4 regions of the Alteromonas sp. 76-1 genome follow, and region 1 is predicted to be linked to each of the others. Evidence: predicted binding sites of a transcription regulator. Region 1 holds the regulator's gene; each other region holds the start of a gene.
What was found. Region 1 encodes FNR, which switches genes on or off when oxygen is low (the NO sensors DNR and NnrR bind a similar motif). Its sites were predicted from a motif close to TTGATCTAGATCAA; they were not measured.

Region 1 (3,157 bases):
GGCCGTACTGTATAAAATACCGCGACGTAATCGTGAACAAAGCGAACACGTGGTTTTACCTTCAGGCACTTTGTCCATAACAATAGAGTAGGTGTCTTCTTCTACAATTTTGTACTCTACACCTACACTTTCTAGGTATTCAGGAAGTACGTGCTCTGGAAATCCAGGCTGCTTTTGATCAAGGTTAACCGCAATAATGTCAAAATGAATTGGCGCAATGCGTTTTAAAAACATAAGAATATCAAGCATAGCGTAACTGTCTTTACCACCAGACAAGCACACCATCACTTTATCGTTATGTTCAATCATGCCGAAATCAGCAATCGCTTTGCCTACATTACGACGAAGTCGCTTTTGTAGCTTATTAAAGCTGTATTTTTGTTTATTTTGAGACGCGGTTAACGGAGCGTCCGCACGGTTTGTGCCTGCACTGGTCATATCAATAGCTTGGTTACTGCGAAAAAAACCATTATACAGTAATCAAGTAAAATTGAATGTGCGAGGTGAAGATTTTTTGTATCGCGCTAGCACTGACTGCTAACAAATGCCAATAGCGCTTAAGGCTATAGTCCGATAGCGCTTAAGGCTATATAACGTTTGCTAGCAAAGCGTGATGTCAGGCTATGCACGAACTTGTATGAATTACCGTGAAAGCGGCGAAATAAAACCGTCTGGTTTTATTGCCAGTACATCACACACAAGTTCATCAATAACATGTTCAGCGGTGTTACCTATAAGGGCCGCAGAAATACCTACTCTGCCAACCGTACCGATGATAACAAGTTCAGCGTCTATATCTTTGGCTATCCTTGGAATGACTTTTTCGGGAAGGCCTTCCTTCACATAACAGCGCTCGCTATCGATAGCATACTTTTCGCAGTGTGTGTTCATCTCAAGCTCGTGATGGTGCTTTACTGCGTTGTTGTATGTGTCTGGGTCAAACTCAGGAACTTCAATAGCAATATTTAGCGGCGTAGCGGGGTAGCTGTTTACCAAATTAACGTTACCACTGAGTAACGCGGCATAATCGTTAGCTATTACAGTGATTTTGTCGTTAAGTACTGCATGTTCATCGTCTTCACTGCCTATATTTACCGCAGCAATAATTTCACCATTTTCAGGCCATTCATGATCTTTAACTAACAATACGGGCGAGGGACATTTTCTAAGTAGATGCCAGTCTGTAGGAGTAAAAATAACAGAGGCTAAATCGTCATGGCGCTTAGTTGCTTTTACCACTAAATCTATATTGTTGTCGATAACGTAATGCACCACAGCTTCAAAGGCACGGTTGTTCCATTCAACAACTATATCGGTTTTATCAAAGCCTAAATCGGTAAGGGTTTTACGCAACCAACCCGCATGTTCCTTAGTGACCGCGTCGCGCATAGCTTCACGATCATCAGGGCTAAGCATGGTTGTCATATCGTAAGATAAGTCGTAAACCACCAGCATGGCGGTGACAGAGGCACCTGTCTTTTTGGCAAGTTCATATGCACGGCTAAGCGCAGGTTGGGTCTCTCTATCGGCTTCAATGACAGCTAATATACGTTCATACTTAATCATAACCCCTCCAAACATTTTTAGATTTTTGGTTGCTACAATTTAAGTGTAATACCTATTTGCTATTACGTAACTTGTTTTAGATCAAAAGCTTTGAAGATTAGCTATTACAGGCGATATTAGGTGCAACCACAGACGTTAAACGTTGTGACATCTCATCAAAATCTAAAATAGTGATGAGTTTACCGTCCACTTGGATAATATTTTCTTTTTGAAAACGGCTTAATAGGCGGCTAATGGTCTCAATAGTTAGACCAAGATAGTTCCCAATTTCATTTCGAGTCATGGTTAGGTGAAATTCTTTATTTGAAAATCCACGTTCTTCGAAACGTTGAGAAAGCTGAGAGAGGAAATACAATAGACGTTCTTCCGCTGAGCGTTTATTAAGCAACATCATGAGATCATGATCTTGTTTAATTTCCGCACTCATAAAACTCATTATTTGATGTCTTAACTTAGGAAATTGAACTGACATCTCATCAAGCGTTTCATACGGTAGTTCGCACACCATGGCGGTTTCTAATGCCTGAGCATAACTTTGGTGCTTGTTTTCCCGTAAGGCATCGAAGCCGATAATATCGCCAGGGAAGTGAAAACCTGTAATCTGCTCTTCACCATCTGAATTGGTGACGAAAGACTTAAAAGAGCCCGTGCGTACTGCGTAAAGAGAGTTGAATGTATCTCCCGACTTTACCAGTAAATCACTCTTGTGAAGGGGTTTCTTTCGCTCAATAATATCATCTAAAGATTCAATCTCAGTCTTGTTTAGTGCAACGGGCAAACACAAGTGGCTGAAACTGCAATTTTGACAATGAATTGAGAATTGGCTTCCTTTGCTCATAGGTTCAAACTATAAATAGATTCGACTTAATATAATCTTACTCTTTTGTTTATGAAATTGCTGCATAAATTAAAAAGAGAGCATAAATAGCCAATATTCCTGAAAAGCATTGTCTTACCACGGGATGCCTGAAACCTGCTATTAGATACTGGCTACCTGCGCTTGCGGCTAACAAAGTGGGCAGAGTGCCTAACCCAAAAAATAACATGATGGCAGCGCCGTCAACGGCTGACCCCGATGCCAACGACCACGTTAACGTGGAATAGACCAACCCGCAGGGAAGCCAGCCCCATATAAAGCCATAGGGTAGTGCATAAACTGGGCTTTTGAATGGAAGAAATCGTTTAGATATTGGCTGAATAGCTTTAAATAAGCCGCGCCCCATCGCTTCAATATAATTCAAGCCTTGCCACCACTTTCCCAGATAACACGCTAATAGCAGCAGCATAACGCCACTAATCAAAGATAAAACGGGTTTAGCGATAGGCACAAACTCGGTGGCTATTTGGCCGACAGCGCCTGTAATAGCGCCGGCTAATGTATAGCTGAGGATACGGCCGAAATTATAGGCAAGGGTGTAGGGTAATGCCGGTTCATTACTTGGCGTTACTGTACGTAGTGCGGCAACAATACCACCGCACATACCCACACAATGCACTCCGCCAGCAATTCCGATAAAAAAAGCAGAGAATATATTAATCTCTGTCATCTGTTTCTTTACGTTGTTGTAACTGCTTTCGCTGTTCGGCTAGC
Region 2 (3,157 bases), 1.5 Mb from region 1:
GATTAACGGTATTCATGAACATCATATCTTTTATTTTAACGTCTTCGCTTTTAAGCACCGTGTTGTCACTATCTGAAAGTACATATGAGAATGACATTCTAGGTATGTCTATTTCCTTAATGATCCTAACATCGGCAGCGGACTGCCCCATTCCAACAAAAGAGGCTGGCCAAACCTGACCCGCCAAATCTAAGTCTGTTACGGTAATTGACAGCTTTTGGTCTTCGGGAAGTTTTTCAGCGAGTTCAGTGAAAAACTCATCAAGCTCTTTAAAAGTGCGTTCTCTAAAGCGAGTTCGAGATTCGTTCGATGGTTTAACATCTCGGTAAGACTTTGGCTCTTCCCAGGTTACTTCAACCTGCGCTGCTTGCAAGACACCAGACACTCCCACGCTGGCGAGCAAAAGCGTACATAAACCGGTTAACTTAGCTATTTTCATGTGACCCCCTACCTCGTTTATAAAAACCCGGTATTAGTCAGCTACAAGACTGAGTAAACGGGTAACGGCGCTTAATGAAGCATGGCTTCAACTTTTAGCAGCATTACTACTTTTATCACAACTATATACTCAATAGTAGCACAGGAAGCTGAACGTAAAGTGAATGGCTTACTCTTAATACTCGGTAAAAGTGAGGAAGGATTAGAAGGCACAACAAAAAGAAGCAAGAAAAAAGAAACAACGCCTTAGCGCTATTTATTTATCGCATTCCAGTAACTATCTATCGGGCTCCAGTAGTTTTGATTGCTCTATCAGTGTGCACAACTGCTGACGCTTACCGAGGCTAAAATTCGGGTTTATATCGGTGGTTTCGCAGTAAGCGATATGAAAGCGCATTACCGTTGAACGACTTGCCAGAATTCTTCGAAGGTAGTTTGCTTCGAATTCTTTTAATGGCGCAAGCTGCGCTGCCGCCTGATTTCTTAGCGCATCTAGCTCTCTTTGTTCAGGTAGCTCAGAAATGGAAACAAACCAACCTGAGACCGTACTTTGTATATCTGAAAAAAAGTACTGAACAAAAGGCGATCGTAGCACAATCACCAACAATACAATTTCGGCACAGATTACAAAGAAACGAAGCATTTAAAATTATTCCACTACTATACTTAATTCAAACAACGCAGCTATCGTTAGTTATTTTCAACAAACATTTTCGTTAAAAAAATCAAAAGGATAATTATTTGTGTAATTTTCATTCGGTATTAAAACTATTATCGTCATAGTAGTCAACTAGCATTAAGTAAAGATAGATTGATAGAATATAATTTCTGAACTTTCAGTATTGACTGAAAGATAAATAAAGAAGATCATTAGCCCTATCATTGATCTATGTTAAACACGCTTAAATTTCAGCTGTTATAATGCGCCGCGCAATACAAGAAGTTGGCTAAGGTTTTGAAAAAATGAACGAACAAATTCCGGTTAAAAACGTTACTCCCGTAAAGGTGCACAAACCCGCATCCACCACTGAAGGGAAGCGATACGACTCGCGTAGTCGAATTTACGTTCGTGCGGTTAAAGGCCCTCTTGAAACATTTAGACGTTTTTTCGGTTTGTTTTTTCTGGCCATCTTCGCCGCCATTCCTTGGATAAGATTTAATGGCCAGCAGGCGGTACTACTCGATATTGTAGAACAGCGCTTTTCTATCTTTGGGTTAACGTTATGGCCGCAAGATTTAACCTTGCTTGCTTACATTTTTATCGTGGGTGCATTCGCGTTATTTTTTGTGACTACTTTTGCTGGCAGGGTCTGGTGCGGCTTCATGTGCCCTCAAACCACTTGGGTATATATCTATACTTGGTTTGAAGAGAAGATAGAAGGCCCTAGAAATAAACGCATAAAACTAGATTCACGAAAAATGGACGCGGATAAGTTTATTCGCAAAACCCTCAAACATACGGCTTGGGTGGCAGTTGCCCTCCTTACCGCACTTACCTTTGTAGGGTATTTTACCCCCATCGGCGCCCTTTTTATTGATTTCTTTACCTTCAACACGGGTTTCTGGGCCGCGTTTTCAGTGGTCTTTTTCGCAGTGTGTACATACGCTAACGCGGGTTACATGCGTGAAATCATGTGTACCCATATTTGTCCTTATGCACGTTTCCAATCGGCCATGTTCGACAAAGACACGTTTACCGTCTCTTACGATGCGAAACGAGGCGAACAGCGAGGCCCCCGCCCTCGTAAACTAAGTCATGAACAGGTGCACGAAAAAGGCCTGGGCGACTGTATTGACTGTAACCTATGTGTGCAGGTTTGCCCCACAGGTATCGATATTCGAAACGGTTTACAATATGAATGCATTAACTGCGGCGCGTGCGTAGATGCGTGTAACGGGGTAATGGATAAAATGGATTACCCCAAAGGGCTAATAAGCTTTACGTCGGAAGAAGAGCTGGCGGGGGGCAAAACACACATCGTGCGGCCTAAGCTTATTGGCTACCTAATCGTACTCATTGTCATGACAGGGTTATTGGTTGCTGACATTGTAACCCGCGTGCCTCTTGAAATTGATATTATTCGCGACCGTAATTCGTTATATCGTGAAACCAATGAAGGGTTAATTGAGAACGTTTATACCGTTAAAGTACTCAACAAATCTCAACAAACTCAGACCTATACTATTTCGGTTCAAGGGCTGCCTGAATACACCTTTATTGGAAATAAAGAAGTGACGGTACAAGGTGGTGAGGTTTATAGCACACCGATTTCGGTTGCAACCGACCCGTATAATCTGGAAGATGTGGTAACAGACATTCAATTCACCGTGACCACTACCACCGATTCAGGTGAAAACGTTACGGTTAATGAGCCAACCAAATTCCTTTATCGATGAAAGACTTTTCGTTTTCTGGATTAGATCCAGACACTATATTAGATGCCCTGGAGACTCAGGGCATTTTTCTTCAAAGCGGCTTACTTGCTCTCAATAGTTACGAGAACCGGGTTTACCAATTTCAAGCCGATGACAACAAACGTTATGTGGTTAAGTTTTATCGCCCTGCCCGTTGGACAGACGCGCAAATTTTGGAAGAACACAGTTTTGCCCAAGAGCTTGCTGATAGCGAAATTCCGATTGTGGCGCCACTAGCGCTAAACGGAAAAACCCTTCATCACCATGGCGATTACCGCTTTACCGTTTTCCCTTCGGTAGGTGG
Region 3 (3,157 bases), 2.3 Mb from region 1:
GTGCCATCGCTACGCTTCATTAATGTATTAACCGCTTTTGCATCTAACGCAGCTTGGTCGTCTACACTGGCAAGCGCAAAGGCATCTTGTTTGAAAGGCATAGTGACATTGCAGCCTACCGCGCCAGGTTGCGATAAGAATGTGTTCGCTGCAGGCGTAAAACCATCTTCTGGGGCGAGGATTTTTTCGTAACTAATTTGCTCGCCGCATTGCTTAGCGAACATTTGATGAATAGTTGGTGATAGACTCTGAACTATAGGGTTACCGAAAACGGCAAACTTTTTCATTGAATTGTTATTAATAAGGCTGTCTGTCATGGGAATGTCTAACTTCTTTAAATCGATACGAAAGGAAAAACCTGCTGTGTCAGAGACTACACCATATTACCGAATAGGTGGAGAGGATAAGGTACGCCTTTTGGCAAACCGTTTTTATGACATTATGCGTGATGATCCTATTGCAAAAGAGCTTTACGCTATTCATCCTCAGCCAACAGATAGAATCAGAGAAGTGTTTTTTCTTTATTTAAGTTTATGGTTAGGCGGGCCTGATACCTATCAGCAGCAATATGGTCACCCACGGCTACGTTCACGACATCTTTCTTTTAGTGCTACACCAGAATTAAAAGACCAGTGGATGTACTGTATGCGAAAAGCCATGCACGAGACGGTTGATGACCTTCCGTTGGCGCAGCAACTTCTTAACGCGCTAGATCAACTTGCCACGCATATGATTAATACTAAATAAAAAGCGCTCCGTGAGATACGGAACGCTTCAGATTAAGATTCAAGGTTATCCAAGCTTAAGAGGCCACTTATATAAACGTAACTTACCTCATTAGATGAATCTTAGAATGTATAGCCTACAGACAATGTATAAACCCAAGGGTCAATATCAATGTCGTTTACGCTACCTTCTGCACCACCTACGGTAAATGACGCTTCGGTATTAATATCGATGTAACGTACTGACGCATTAACATGCCACTCTTTATCTATTTGATAGTCCATTCCCACTTGTGCAGAAATACCTACAGAATTATCTAAAGACAAATCTTCAAGGCCTGCTTCTTTATTTGCATCCGTAAATGACTCATCAAAGATAAAGGTATAGTTTAAACCTGCACCAATATAAGGTTGAAAAGCAGCATTAGCATCGTTGAAGTAGTAGTTAACAGTAACAGTTGGGGGTAAGTGCGTGACTTCTCCCAATGTATTGCCTGTTCCTAGTGGATCGTTGACTGAAAAATTCACATCGTGAGTAAACGGCGTTGCGGCCAACAATTCAACATTAATATTGTCGGTGATGAAATAAGCAACGTTTAATCCTAACTGGGTATCGTTATCGATAGTCAGTGCTACACCTAAATCGCTACCACCTGCAATGATGTTAGAGGTTGATTCGTCGGGCGCAACGGTTGTTAATCCACCACGAACTATCCAATCACCCTTTTCATGAGCTGAAGCAAAAGGAGCGGCAAGCGCTAAAGAAATACATATGGCTGAAAGTGTGTGTGTACGCATTGTGTGTCTCTCATGTGTTTAATGATAATGACGACACTGTAAACGTTTAAAAAGAAAATAATTTGATCCAGCGCAAGGTGCAATCTAGCTACATACCTTGGTAATGAGGGAATTTGATGTGGATCAAGGGAATGGCACCACAGGAAGAACCCATGGTGCAAAATATTACCAGTTTGTAGGCTGAAGCCAGTCAGTTAGCTTTGCTTCCGCGCTACCTGGAGCTGGAGTATAGCAATACTCCCATCGCGCAAGTGGTGGCATAGACATTAAAATTGATTCGGTTCTACCACCAGTTTGTAACCCAAACAAAGTGCCTCTATCGAATACCAAGTTGAATTCTACATAGCGACCACGTCGATAGAGCTGAAAGTCACGCTCTCTTTCACCGTATGAGGTGCTTTTTCGCTTTTCTACGATAGGTACGTAAGCATCAACAAAACCATTACCCACTGCCTGCATAAAGTTGAATGAAGTTTCAAACCCCCAATCATTTAAATCGTCAAAGAATAAACCGCCTACCCCACGTGTTTCATTACGATGCTTTAAGAAGAAGTAGTCATCACACCACGTCTTATATTTCCCATACACGTCTTCACCAAAGGGAGCACACAATTTCTTTGCGGTATTGTGCCAATGCACTACGTCGTCTTTAAAGGGGTAAAACGGGGTTAAATCAAACCCACCGCCAAACCACCAAATAGGCGCTTCACCTTCTTTTTCGGCAATAAAAAAGCGTACATTTGCATGAGACGTCGGAATATAGGGGTTGTGTGGGTGAATAACCAACGAGACCCCCATGGCCTGAAAGTTTCTACCCGCAAGTTCTGGGCGGTTAGCCGTGGCAGACGCCGGCATCTGACTTCCAAATACATGAGAAAAGTTAACCCCACCTTGCTCTATTACTGCGCCGTTTTTAATAACCCGTGAACGCCCGCCACCGCCTTCCTCGCGAATCCAAGAGTCTTCTTTAAACTGTCCTTTGCCGTCGGCAAGTTCTAAGGTTTGGCAAATGTTGTCCTGCAATGATAGTAAGTATGCTTTTACTTGTTCTATTACTTCACCGGCGTCTTTACCGTCTAACTGTTGATTTACGTTTTGGGGGTCAATCATGATCTTATTATCTCTCCGGTATCGCCGTCACGGATGGTACTGGGTTTAGCGTGGCCACCTACTTCTCCATCAATATAGAAAACACTATCACCAAATATATTGATTGCGTCCTGCTGGGTGATTGCGGGTTGTTGGCCAGTTAGGTTGGCACTTGTAGATACAAGTGGCTTTTCTAGCTTTTCACATAAAGCTTTAACCACTGGATGGTTGCTTACTCGAACCGCTATTTTTTCATGCTTGCCAGTTAACCACTGTGGCGTCGACGCCGACTTGGGTAGCAGCCAAGTATTTGGCCCAGGCCAACTGGACACAATTTCAGTACGTCTGTGCTGAAGTATGGCTTCATCATTTATATAAGGTAATAGCTGAGAATAGTTAGCGGCAATCAAAATTACCCCTTTTTCGATGGGGCGCTGCTTCAATGCTAAGAGCGCTAACACACTCGCTTCGTTGTCTGGGTCACAGCCTATGCCCATAACCGCTTCAGTAGGGTAAACCAATAAGTCACCATTTTTAAACGCGGA
Region 4 (3,157 bases), 490 kb from region 1:
CCCATCAAGTGAGAGTACTTCTGCTTTAACAGACCAGTCGGGAAAGGTATTGTGAAGGTGACTTAAGGTGGTTGGCAGCATTAATTCACTGGCTAATTGCGTTGCCCCGCACACTACGTATTCAGAAGATTGAATTTGCAGTTCTTGCTTGGCTTCATTTAACGTGCTGCATAGCTGACGCGCATACGGCAACAGCTTTTCACCAGATTGGGTTAGCTGAATACTGTTGCGCTGGCGTATGAAAAGCGTGGTATGAAAGTATTCTTCTAACAACTTGATCCGCGCACTTACCGCAGATTGCGTTAAATAGAGATTTTCAGCTGCTTTGCCAAAATGTCGGGTTTTTGCAACTTCAATAAATGTGGTGAGAAAGCGTATATCCATGCTTCTTACAAAACCGATAAATAAGTGATTGTAAACTGTCACAGATGATACGGCATGTAAACACAAAAGCACAGCAACGCACTGCTATAAAAGCAGTGCGTTGTATTTATTTTCAACTAAGAAGCGTATTAACTACCTTCGTGCATTAAACGGCGCTGTTTCTCTCGACGTTGTAAGTCACGATTTTGTTTGTTTTTTACGCTTTGGTGGCGCTTTGTGCCCACCTTCTTGGTGTGAAAGTCTTCCTCTTCTACCGAGTCCAATTCTTCACTTTGGTAACGATAGTCTTTACTCATGTCTATCTCTAGGTTATTGCCACGTCGTCATTATTGTCTTGGCACCAAAAATAGAAAACGAATTTTTATCATCGTTGCGACAATAATTTTTTATAGTGGGTTTCATTCACGTATTTCGCTTCATCCCTTCAATTCCCCCACGTCCAGCCACCTTTTCACTGCCGAATCCAAAAAATAAAAAATTATATCTTATTCATGGCCTTAGATAAAAATAGAAGAAAATATCTTTGGAAAAATACACTTTTTACACCCCATAAATTCGTACATATTTACACTTTGTGTTTTCCAACAAAATTTTTTATTGATAAGGAAAAAATGTTTTGTTTTATGTTCTGATTCTTTTGTCTTAAAAGTTCGCTTGAAGACAACTCAATGCTGGGTACAACCATGAAAAATTTATCAATTCGCGTTTCTCAAAAACCTTTTATAGATAGACAAAAATTTCCTTATGGCTTTCGAAAATCTGGCGATTTCAGTATTGGTGAGGCAGATATACTAACCGGTTATGGAAAAACCCTGCTGGCACTGGAATGCGGAGAGTTAACACCAGAGACGGATGATGAGCGTCATTTTGTAGATTTTGTTAGTGGTAAAGTGGATGCTGACAATACTATTGAGCGCACCTGGGCCAAGTATGTACGCTTATCTCGAGGCAAGAAGCACTTCTACACGTTGCATAGCACCGCTGCGAGTAATCAGTCAGACTACGATGAAGATTACAGTGACGAAGCATTTGACGTAGCGTAATTTTGCGTTCGATTTATGTATAACCAGCTCGGTGGAAATCGTGCTGGTTGCTTTTACTTGTGATATTTCCCTCGCTTTTTGCCGCTTTGTTGATCCATATCTAGATTGCGTCCGAACAAATCTTTGCATATTTGTAATGTTCTAACAGATGGTTCTATATTAATAACTTAGCTTTGTGAAATTGCTATTTTACGCAAACCACGCTGTTGAGAAATAGTAGAACAATATCTAATGAATTACCCAAGCCTGAAGGCAAAGGAGGCGCAGCGATGATGGTGTCATATAAACAAATTAAACATTTTTCAATTCATGCTACCGATAAGGACATAGGCGGCGTACGAGATATACTTTTTGACGATAAAGATTTTGTCATTAGATATGTAGTTGCCGATACGAATACATGGCTTCCACTTAGCAGGAAAGTGGTGATATCACCTATTTCAATCACCCGATTGGATCAGGAAGAAGAAACCGTTGATGTTTCCATGACCTCAGACACGCTTAAAAATAGCCCATCTATTGACGAACACAAACCGGTTTCTAGAGAATTCGAAGAAACACTATTTCGTTACTTTGGCTATGGCTATTACTGGATTGGTCCTGGTGCGTGGGGCGATTTCGCTCACCCTAATCAGCTAGCGGATCCTGAGTTAGCCGCTATGGGTAAAGAAGAGTTAGACAATAAACCTGAAAATCACTTAAGAGCTTGCGGCGAGGTCAGTGGCTACGAAGTGGCAACCCAAGAAGATAACGTTGGGCACATTAGCGATTTTGTGTTTGATATTGAAAGCTGGCAAATTCAAATGCTAGTGGTAGATACAAACAATTGGCTACCGGGTGGTAAAAAGCTCGCGGTACTGCCATCAGACATCAAGAGTATTGATTGGTCTTCCCATAATGTCTCTGTCGACCTAACCCATGAGGGATTGATGGCTAGACCGGAGGTTGACCTTGATAAACTAGGCGACGCTGCATACATAGAGGCTTTAATAGCGAACGCGAAACTTGTCTAGCGAGGTAGAGTGCCTGTCGAGCGCTAGCGGTTAACTACCTTTAAATAACTTAGATTTAAGTAATCTCTGTTTAAATGAAACTAGGTTAATCATTCTGAGCGCAAAAGAACTTGTGAAGCAAACCGATGGTTTGTTTCACTCTTTCGTCGGCTAGTCGATAGTAAATAGTTTGTCCGTCACGGCGTGTAGCCACCATTTTAGACTCTCTTAATAGTGCCAGATGCTGAGAAATCACAGGCTGAGAAACGTCTACATGGTCTAACATCTGAGTAACAGATAACTCTTTGTCCACTAAAGAGCATAAAACCATTAAACGGGTTTTATTCGCCAACTGCTTTAGATAGAGCTCGGCTTCCATTGTATATTGAGCCATTTCACTCGTATCAACAGATAGATTATCAACGGCAAGATTATCAGTCATAACAACTCACTTATAAATTTACGTAGACAGGATACCAACCCGCCACCTTATACTAAAGTATACTACTATAGCAGCGAACGCCAAAACTCAATGTCACTTTTTTATAAAATATATAATGAAAGTAGGTGGTAGAAAATATAGCGATTTCCTTATATAGTAAACTCATCATTATTCTTCAAGGTGCTTAAATGTTAATCGATATCACTACTAGACTTGCCAATATCCCTTTTCCCCTTCGTTGTATAACAGCGAAAGAAGCGATGCAGGAAATATCTTCTAATCACGGTTTATTACTT

Region 2: ccoG (cytochrome c oxidase accessory protein CcoG) is a predicted target of FNR. The motif match lies at 1,321-1,334, and genes of this name have one in related genera.
Region 3: ALT761_RS00140 (OmpW family outer membrane protein) is a predicted target of FNR. The motif match lies at 1,637-1,650, and genes of this name have one in related genera.
Region 4: ALT761_RS12025 (PRC-barrel domain-containing protein) is a predicted target of FNR. The motif match lies at 1,517-1,530, and genes of this name have one in related genera.

What each region holds. Positions count from the first base shown of each region.
Region 1 covers NZ_LR136958.1:2,288,108-2,291,264, forward strand. Annotated here, with positions in the region: gene ttcA (tRNA 2-thiocytidine(32) synthetase TtcA) at 1-438, opposite strand, end outside; gene uspE (universal stress protein UspE) at 643-1,566, opposite strand; gene fnr (fumarate/nitrate reduction transcriptional regulator Fnr) at 1,664-2,404, opposite strand; gene ALT761_RS09875 (sulfite exporter TauE/SafE family protein) at 2,454-3,113, opposite strand; gene ccoS (cbb3-type cytochrome oxidase assembly protein CcoS) at 3,100-3,157, opposite strand, start outside.
Region 2 covers NZ_LR136958.1:752,634-755,790, reverse strand. Annotated here, with positions in the region: gene ALT761_RS03195 (DUF3016 domain-containing protein) at 1-439, opposite strand, end outside; gene ALT761_RS20565 (hypothetical protein) at 521-688, shown strand; gene ALT761_RS03190 (hypothetical protein) at 716-1,081, opposite strand; gene ccoG (cytochrome c oxidase accessory protein CcoG) at 1,402-2,835, shown strand; gene ALT761_RS03180 (serine/threonine protein kinase) at 2,832-3,157, shown strand, end outside.
Region 3 covers NZ_LR136958.1:29,209-32,365, reverse strand. Annotated here, with positions in the region: gene aroE (shikimate dehydrogenase) at 1-287, opposite strand, end outside; gene ALT761_RS00145 (group II truncated hemoglobin) at 316-747, shown strand; gene ALT761_RS00140 (OmpW family outer membrane protein) at 849-1,523, opposite strand; gene hemF (oxygen-dependent coproporphyrinogen oxidase) at 1,689-2,633, opposite strand; gene ALT761_RS00130 (Sua5/YciO/YrdC/YwlC family protein) at 2,630-3,157, opposite strand, start outside.
Region 4 covers NZ_LR136958.1:2,776,350-2,779,506, forward strand. Annotated here, with positions in the region: gene ALT761_RS12015 (LysR family transcriptional regulator) at 1-384, opposite strand, end outside; gene ALT761_RS20635 (hypothetical protein) at 513-680, opposite strand; gene maoP (DUF413 domain-containing protein) at 1,068-1,427, shown strand; gene ALT761_RS12025 (PRC-barrel domain-containing protein) at 1,697-2,440, shown strand; gene ALT761_RS12030 (ArsR/SmtB family transcription factor) at 2,526-2,861, opposite strand; gene ALT761_RS12035 (rhodanese-like domain-containing protein) at 3,050-3,157, shown strand, end outside.